4 regions of the Endozoicomonas sp. PH6C genome follow, and region 4 is predicted to be linked to each of the others. Evidence: predicted binding sites of a transcription regulator. Region 4 holds the regulator's gene; each other region holds the start of a gene.
The links. The regulator sigma-54, encoded in region 4, starts transcription at its own class of promoters, with help from an activator protein. The targets are predictions, from matches to a motif close to TGGCACNNNNNTTGCTNT.
Positions count from the first base shown of each region.

Region 1: ACOMG9_RS25275 (sugar phosphorylase) is a predicted target of sigma-54. The motif match lies at 1,000-1,017, and genes of this name have one in related genera.
Region 2: ACOMG9_RS06655 (ANTAR domain-containing response regulator) is a predicted target of sigma-54. The motif match lies at 946-963, and genes of this name have one in related genera.
Region 3: nirB (nitrite reductase large subunit NirB) is a predicted target of sigma-54. The motif match lies at 1,341-1,358, and genes of this name have one in related genera.

Region 1 covers NZ_CP185342.1:7,080,854-7,083,057, forward strand. The annotation lists gene ACOMG9_RS25275 (sugar phosphorylase) at 1-951, opposite strand, end outside; gene galU (UTP--glucose-1-phosphate uridylyltransferase GalU) at 1,146-1,976, shown strand; gene ACOMG9_RS25285 (HAD-IIB family hydrolase) at 2,002-2,204, shown strand, end outside.
Region 2 covers NZ_CP185342.1:1,693,227-1,695,430, forward strand. The annotation lists gene ispH (4-hydroxy-3-methylbut-2-enyl diphosphate reductase) at 1-852, shown strand, start outside; gene ACOMG9_RS06655 (ANTAR domain-containing response regulator) at 1,015-1,602, shown strand; gene ACOMG9_RS06660 (CmpA/NrtA family ABC transporter substrate-binding protein) at 2,054-2,204, shown strand, end outside.
Region 3 covers NZ_CP185342.1:2,242,391-2,244,594, reverse strand. The annotation lists gene nirB (nitrite reductase large subunit NirB) at 1-1,258, opposite strand, end outside; gene ACOMG9_RS08670 (NarK family nitrate/nitrite MFS transporter) at 1,635-2,204, shown strand, end outside.
Region 4 covers NZ_CP185342.1:5,236,806-5,239,009, reverse strand. The annotation lists gene ACOMG9_RS19275 (PTS sugar transporter subunit IIA) at 1-80, opposite strand, end outside; gene hpf (ribosome hibernation-promoting factor, HPF/YfiA family) at 95-406, opposite strand; gene ACOMG9_RS19265 (RNA polymerase factor sigma-54) at 577-2,031, opposite strand.

The DNA.
Region 1 (2,204 bases), 1.8 Mb from region 4:
GCCCCGATTGAGTGCATGCAATATCAGGGGCGGCAGGGCAAATTGATAAACCATGTGTGCCTCATCCTGTTCCCCGAAATAACTGATGTTCTCCTCGTGGGGGACATTGGTTTCGGTCAGCAGCGTACTGCCAGGACAGGCTCTCTCCATAATCAGTCGGAACAGTTTCACGATGGCATGGGTCTCGGGCAGGTTTATGCAGTGAGTGCCCGGTTTCTTCCAGAGAAAAGCGACGGCATCCAACCTGACTACCATGGTGCCGCGGGCCAGATAAAAGAGCAGGACATCTACCATCTGTATCAGCACATCGGGGTTTTTAAAGTTCAGATCCATCTGATCTTCACTGAAGGTGGCCCAGACGTGTTTCAGCCCTCGCCTTGTATGAATAGGCACCAGCAGGGGGGAGTTTCTTGGGCGGGTCACTTCACTGAGATCAGTCTCCGGGTCTTCTTCAATAAAGTAATCCCGGCCGGGCTGATGACCACTGACAAAGTCGGCAAACCAGAGACTTTCCCGGGAGACATGGTTAATCACCAGATCCGACATAAGCTGATAGTCACTGGCGATGGCTTCGATATCCTGCCAGCTTCCCAGCTGCTCGTTGACCGACAGGTAATCAATCACAGAAAAGCCATCATCCGAGCTGTAGGGAAGGTAGGGAAGAATGTGAAGGGTATTAATAACCTCGTTCAGATAGCCATCAAGAAATCCCTTCAAGACCTGAAGAGGTGGCTGTTCACTGTTGTCATAGAGGGTGTCGCCATAGGTAATCAGAAAGATATCTTTTTCTGACCAGCCAGTGACTGTTTTGGGAGGGTTTTCATGAAGGTGATACTGAACTCTACGGACAATTCTGGCGGCTATCTCGCCCGCTTCCTGTCCATAAGGGAGTGTCAGAAGCTGAGTCATGGCCTGATGAAACTCATGGAAGGCTTTAGGGTAACTTTGCACGATACATCTTCCCCTTTGGCAATGTTTTTTTAGTACTTTTTCTTCTTTGCAGCAGGAGTCATGCCACTCCCGTATTTATAAAACCTTCAATCATTGTAAATGATGTTGAGCCCGGCGGGTGGTTTTCTGAATTGGCACGACTTCTGCTTATAGCCTGATGAGATGCAAAACTTCTCAATAAGACGAGCAATAATATGATTAAAAAATGTCTGTTTCCTGTTGCGGGGTATGGAACCCGCTTTTTACCCGCCACCAAGTCCATGCCCAAGGAGATGCTGCCTATTGTTGATAAACCCCTGATTCAATATGGCGTAGAAGAAGCCATGCTGGCAGGTCTGACTGACCTGGGGTTTGTCAATGGCAGAAACAAACGGGCGATTCCGGATCATTTTGATATTAACTATGAACTGGAAGCGGAAATCGCTGGCAGTGGCAAAGAAGAAAAACTGTCGACCATTCGAGAAGTGATGGCGGCCTGTACTTTTTCCTATACTCGACAGAACCAGATGCAGGGGCTGGGGCATGCCATTCTCTGCGGACGAACTCTTATGGGCGATCAGCCTTTTGGTGTGGTGCTGGCCGATGATCTCTGTGTTAACGACAGTGGTCCGTTGGTTATGTCGCAGTTGGTCAATCTCTACAAACAGTTTCGCTGCACCATTGTGGCTGTTCAGGAAGTGCCCGAATCCGAAGTCGATAAATACGGTGTGATTGCCGGTGAAGCTCTGAGCGATAACCTGATCCGTGTGACCGATATGGTGGAAAAACCAGCCCCCTCAGAAGCGCCCAGTAATCTGGCAGTGATTGGACGTTATGTCCTGACACCGGATATTTTCGACATTATTGAGAACACTGAACCCGGAATAAACGGAGAAGTGCAGCTGACTGACGCCATTCTGACTCAGGCCAGACAGGGCTGTGTTATTGCCTGCAAGTTTGAAGGTGAGCGCTTTGACTGTGGCAGTGTCAGTGGTTTTGTCGAGGCCACCAATACCATCTACCAAAAACGTCTGGACAGAGTTTGAGTCGATGTTCAACAGCAAAAAGGCGATGACGAAGCTGGTCATATTTTCCGACCTCGATGGTACCTTGCTGGATCATGATAGCTACAGCTGGGCGGCGGCAAAACCCGCTTTGGACCAGTTGAGAGAGCAAAATATTCCGGTTGTTTTCAATACCAGCAAAACCCTCAGTGAGGTACTGCCTCTGCAACTGGAGATGGCTCTGGATCATCCATTTATTACCGAAAACGG
Region 2 (2,204 bases), 3.5 Mb from region 4:
CCTGTTTATGTGCGTCACGAAGTCGTTCACAACAAGTTTGTGGTAGAAAACCTCAAACAGCGTGGTGCCATATTTGTCGAGGAGCTCCATCAGATACCGGATGATTCTATTGTTATTTTCAGTGCTCACGGTGTCTCCAAAGCGGTCGAAGCAGAGGCTGCGCGTCGTGGTTTGAAAGTCTTTGATGCCTCTTGTCCTCTGGTCAAAAAAGTCCATATGGAAGTTGTGCGTTACTCCCGGGATAGTATGGAGTGTATTCTGATTGGTCACGATGGACACCCTGAGGTGGAAGGTACCATGGGTCAGTACGACGACTCTAAAGGCGGGAAGATGTACCTCGTTGAAACAGAAGACGATGTTCGGAAACTGATAGTGAAAGATCCGAAACATCTTGCTTATGTTACACAGACGACACTGTCTATGGATGATACCGCCAGGGTGATTGATGCACTGAGGGTCAAGTTCCCTGAAATTAATGGGCCGCGCAAAGACGATATCTGCTACGCCACTCAAAATCGTCAAGATGCCGTGAGGGCTCTGGCATCCGAATGCGATGCAGTCTTTGTGGTAGGTTCGGTGAACAGTTCTAACTCCAACCGCCTTAGAGAATTAGCCGAAAGAACAGGCGCATCAGCTTATCTTGTTGACGGAGCCCAGGATATTCAGCCTGAATGGTTGGAAGGCAAACAGAGTCTGGGCATTACCGCAGGCGCTTCAGCCCCTGAAGTGCTGGTAAAAGGTGTCATCAATCGGTTGATTGAATTAGGCGCCGAAGAGCCCGAAGAACTGGAAGGGGAACAAGAGAATATTGTTTTTAGCATGCCCAAAGAGCTCCGGATGGTAGAAGTCTGACACATCCAATTGGTCAGGCATCAGGCATTTGCATCGATTTCGTTTCCGGAACAGCTGGCTGGTTCTGAATGCTAAACCCGTTCCTCAATGCTCTGGTACAGCCCTTGCTTAAAAATAGCCTGTGAATAGTTATCTTTTCAGGGATATAGAGTGTTACAGGCTATGGATTCAGTGTTGTTGATTGGAGACCGTTCGGCTCGACTGTCTGTTTTAAACCAGGCACTGAATGAGTTTGGCTACCAAGTCATTAAACGACAGGGGCAGAATGAGGACCTGCTGACCCTTGTGCCCGACCTCTCGCCCGATATTCTGGTGATTGGTCTGGATAAGCCTGCCCCCTCACTTCTGGAAAAGCTGGCTCTGATCAACAAGACCTCTCCACTCCCTGTCGTAATGTTTGTAGAGCAAACCACTGACAACATCGTCCAGCAAGCCACACGATCCGGCGTTAATGCCTATATCGTGGCTGATCTGCAGCCTCAGCGCCTCAAAACCATTATTGATGTGGCCGTTGCCCGTTTTCAGGAATACCAGTCATTGAAAGATGAGCTGGAGCGGACCCGGAGTCGTCTGGAAGATCGAAAGTTACTGGACAAGGCCAAGGGGTTGCTGATGTCCAGACAGGGGATCAGTGAAGACCGGGCTTATAAAAAGTTAAGAAAGATGGCTATGGATAACGGTAAAACTCTGGCAGCTGTGGCCAGAAATGTTATTGATGTTTTCAACATGCTGGAAGAAAAAGCGTCATGATCGGAAGATTGCTCGTTGTTGGTGCGCAATTTCAGTGTCGTGCACCAAACCGAAATAACAATGAAACAAAATTGAAAAAAGATCAGAGTTAGAGGCCGAAATTAGTTGGCACGAAGAATGCTTTAACTCAGCTACAACAATAAAAAATGTTTCTGCCAAGGGCGGCAGGAGCAGGCATTCGCAACAAAGACGTTGTGAAAGAGAGCAAAGGCGCTCATCGCTATCCGGAAAAATTTCCAGGTAGCGGTGGGCGCCTTTTTTTTTACATGGATGTACCGAACCCCTGAAATGCGTGATGACAAGGTGATGGAGCGATGTATGAGCCAGAGCCGAAAAGGCATTTCAGGGGGCGGTGCAGAATAATAAATCTTTAGGTAGCAGGGCAGTGAGCTATCAGTAGAGATATTTGGAGTGACAAATGAAGTGGTTCAGACCCTTTAAGTCGGTGGCAATGAGTGCCCTGATTAGCGTCAGTGGTCTTGTGTCAATGCAGGTAAATGCCGAGTTGGGTTATCCAGAAAAAGAAGAACTGAGGTTTGGTTTTATCAAACTGACGGACATGGCACCTATAGCCATTGCGTACGAAAAAGGCTACTTCGAAG
Region 3 (2,204 bases), 3.0 Mb from region 4:
GCAGAGCAGCCACGCCCAAACCTGTCGCTGCAGAACCATCGGTCTGAGGCAGAATGAGTTCAGCAGGATTTTCCGGGGGACGCATGTCATTCAGCATCATCTGCAACAGGCTGCCGTACTCTTCAGCATCGCCTATCAATACAGCTCCCAGAACCTTTTTCTTATTTCTGGAAACCACCAGTTTTTTATAAACTTCTTTCTCTTCATCAATCAGCTGGTAGCTCAGGGAACCTTCGGTATTGCCATGGGCATCACCAATACTGGCAACATCAACACCCATCAGTTTCAGCTTGGTGCTCATATCGGCACCAGTAAACTGATTACCGTCCTTACCCGTCAACTGATCTACAACCACCTGCCCCATCTGGTAGCCCGGTGCCACCAGACCAAAGATACGGCCACTCCAGAGTGCACACTCACCAATGGCAAATATACGTTCATCAGATGTACGGCAGTCGTTATCTATAACGATACCGCCTCGCTGACCCAACTCCAGTCCGGAAGCTTTCGCCAGCTCATCTCTTGGGCGAATACCGGCTGAAAACAGTACGATATCGGTATTCAGTTGTTCGCCGTCAGCGAACTGCATCTGGTGAACAGCGCCTTCACCATCAACAATCTGTCGGGTATTTTTGGAGGTATGAATCGTGACCCCCAGACCCTCGATCTTGCGTCTGAGCATGGCACCACCGCTATCATCCACCTGAACAGCCATCAGACGGGGAGCAAATTCGACCACGTGGGTTTCAAGCCCAAGATCTTTCAGAGCTTTTGCTGCTTCAAGCCCCAACAGACCGCCACCCACAACGGCACCGATCTTACTGTTACGGGCAGCTTCTTTAATCGCTTCCAGATCTTCGATGGTACGATAGACAAAACAGTTTTTACGGTCATGCCCGGGTACGGGAGGAACAAATGGATAGGAACCTGTCGCCAGTACCAGCTGATCGTACTTTTGAGTCATGCCACTGGCTGTCACTACTTCACAGGACTCACGATTTATTGATGTGATAGCTTCATTTAGAACAAGATTAATGCCTTCCTGCTCATAAAAGCCTTCAGAAACCATAGACAGGTCATCCGCTGAGCGGCCTGTGAAAAATTCACTGAGATGAACCCGGTCATAGGCAGGACGGATCTCTTCTCCAAATACCACCACATCGAAGCGTTTCAGACCGCCAGCATCTACCAGTTTCTCCAGAAAGCGGTGACCTACCATGCCGTTACCGACAACCACCAGGGTTTCTTTTCCGATCATCCCAGACATCCTCTTTAGTATCTAGCATTGGGCCGGTGCAACTGCATCCTTTAGAGCCAGCCTCTTTTCTAATTCTTCTGCCTATGCAACTGCCGTGCCCACTTTCAAAACACGATAAAAACAGGAAATTCTTTCCTGAAACTTTAGCTGCTCGCACAAAAATAATGCACGCAAAAATAATCAAACAGCTGAAGAGCACCATTTTGGTGAGAAGAATAAAAATTCTCAGAAACTTCCCGCACTCAAATAAAGAACTTTCTTGCATAGAAGAGAAAATTCATTAAATACGCATAAAAATGCAAGTCAAATCGGTGCATTTATCATATTGGCCTGATGTTTGCTTTTGCTTGGGGAATTTCTTAAACAAGGAGGATGTATGAGCAACCCCGATTCATTTAACCTGTTTTCTTTTAGCGGGAAGACCAAGATTCTGCACCTTAGCTGGATTGCTTTCTTTATTAGCTTTGTGGTCTGGTTTAACCATGCGCCTCTGGCCCTGGCTATTTCCGAGTCTCTGGGCCTGACTCGTGAAGAACTGAAAACCCTGCTGATTCTGAACGTAGCCCTCACTATTCCGGCTCGAGTCATCATCGGTATGCTCACTGATGTTTACGGTCCCAGAAAAGTCTATTCCGGACTCCTGGCCATCTGCAGTATTCCTTGTTTTATGTATGCCATGGCAGATGACTTTACCCAGGCCGCCATAGCCCGCTTTATGCTGGGTACTATTGGTGCAGGCTTTGTGGTCGGCATTCGTCTGGTATCTGAGTGGTTCCCCGCTCGCCAATTGGGTACCGCAGAAGGTATTTACGGTGGCTGGGGCAACTTTGGCTCTGCTGCTGCTGCCATGTCTCTGCCCACCATTGCACTGCTCTTTGGTGGAGAAGATGGCTGGCGTTACGCCATTGGCCTGACCGGATTAATCTCCTTGCTGTTCAGTGTCGTC
Region 4 (2,204 bases):
ATTTCCAGGATTTTCTTTTTGCTGGCCCCCTGCACATCGCAGAGGGTGCGCCCGGGGGTTAGAATGTTTTCAATAATCATACAACGATCGATGCTTACAGGCGGCCGTTGGCACCCTGTAGCCGGTCAAGCGTTTTCTCTTTGTGTTTTACCAGTTGTCGATCCAGTTTGTCCGACATGTCATCAATGGCAGCGTACATATCTTCAGCCTCAGCGGTTGCATTAATATCCGCCCTACGAACATGTAGAGTCGCTTCCACTTTGTGCTTCAGTTTCTCAACACTCAGAGTGACCTGAACGTTTGTAATCTGATCAAAGTGGGCGGCAAGGCGGTCGAGTTTCTTGGTGACATAATCTTTCAGAGCCTCAGTCACCTCTACATGATGTCCACTGATGTTGACTTGCATGTAACGCTCTCCTGCTGATCCCGATTCTCGACATTGGACTGCCCCCGGGATTGTACGGGCAACCCTGATTGAAAGTCTATCACTGTCAATGACAGTTAGCGCTGTTCTGAGACAAAAAATCTATGGGGCGATTTGTGGTATAAGGGCTTGTTACCTCAATCGCTGAAGGCTCAGATAAGCTGCTTGCGTTCATTCGATGGCGGTATATTCATTGATTCACGATATTTGGCGATGGTTCTCCTGGCCACTTTGATCCCCTGGTCCCCCAGCAAGCCGGCGATTTTGTTATCACTCAGTGGTTTTTTAGGGTTTTCATCGGATACCAGTTTTTTAATCAAGGCTCTGATGGCTGTTGATGAGCACTCTCCACCAGTGGCTGTGCTGACATGGCTGGAGAAAAAGTATTTCAGCTCAAACACGCCTCTTGGAGTGTGCATGTATTTCTGTGTAGTGACCCTGGAAATAGTGGACTCGTGCATATCCACTGCCTGAGCAATGTCTGCCAACACCAGGGGCTTCATGGCCTGCTCACCCTGCTCCAGAAAATCTTTCTGAAATTCAACAATCTTGCCGGCTACTTTCAGTAAGGTTTCGTTACGACTTTGCAGGTTTTTCAGAAACCAGCGGGCTTCCTGCAGCTGGTTCTTCATAAAGACATTGTCACGACTGTTGTTGGCACGTTGCACCATTGAGGCGTAATTGTTGTTGATGCGAAGTCTGGGCAGGGATTCTGAGTTCAGTTCAACCGCCCAGCGGTCCCTGACTTTGGTGACCGAAATATCGGGGGTGACGTATTCCGTGTCCGCCTGGCCGATTTCTGATCCGGGCCTCGGGTTGAGGCTTTGAACAAGGTTAAGGGCTTCCCTCAGTTGATGTTCTTTGAGACGGGTACGCCGCATGATTTGGGCATAGTCACGACTACCCAGAGCCTGTAGATGATTCTGGATCAGCAGACGTGCTTCTTTCAGGAAGTGGGTTTCTTGTGGCAGTTGATTGAGTTGAACTTCGAGACATTCTTTCAGGTTGGCGCTGGCACAACCCACCGGATCAAAGTGAAGAATCCGTCGTTGCATGACCTGAAGTTCTTCAAACGCCAGTTCCTCTACCTGTTCCTGTAGCGAGAGATAAATTTCTTCCAGGGAGTGAGTGAGGTACCCGTCATTATTGATGGCTTCGATCACAGCCAGGCCCATCAGCCTGTCTCTGTCAGTCATGGGAGTCAGGTTTAACTGCCATTCCAGATAGTCCTGGAGGGACTCATTGGCCCGGGAGCGGGCAAAAGGATCATGTTCTTCATCGGTTGCAGCGGGCAGGCTGGAATAGACATCATCCCATCCGGAGTCAACGGGCAGGTCATTGGGTATGCTGTCAGCCCACTGGGGTTCTTCTGGTTCCGGGGGCTGTTCTGCTTTTTCATTGAAGTCAACAGGCTGTTCCCCTTCATCACCAGATGCAGGTGGTTCCTCAACGGACTCTTCAGACTCCAGCATCGGATTGGATTCAAGAACTTCCTGGATTTCCTGCTGAAGGTCCAGAGTGGAAAGTTGCAGAAGCCTTATGGCCTGCTGCAGCTGAGGTGTCATGGTCAGCTGCTGGCCCATTTTTAGCTGTAAGGATGGCTTCATAGGCAACTGTATACCTTTACTTCGGTGTCTGCACTGAGGGTGCCAGATTTGATGCCATCAGCGCCTGACAGTTATATCTCAGTGTCTGCTCATTATTTTGATTGGGCTACTCTCCATGTCACTGGGATTATAATCACATCTGAAGCTTCGGGAAAGTGATTCATCAAGTCAGC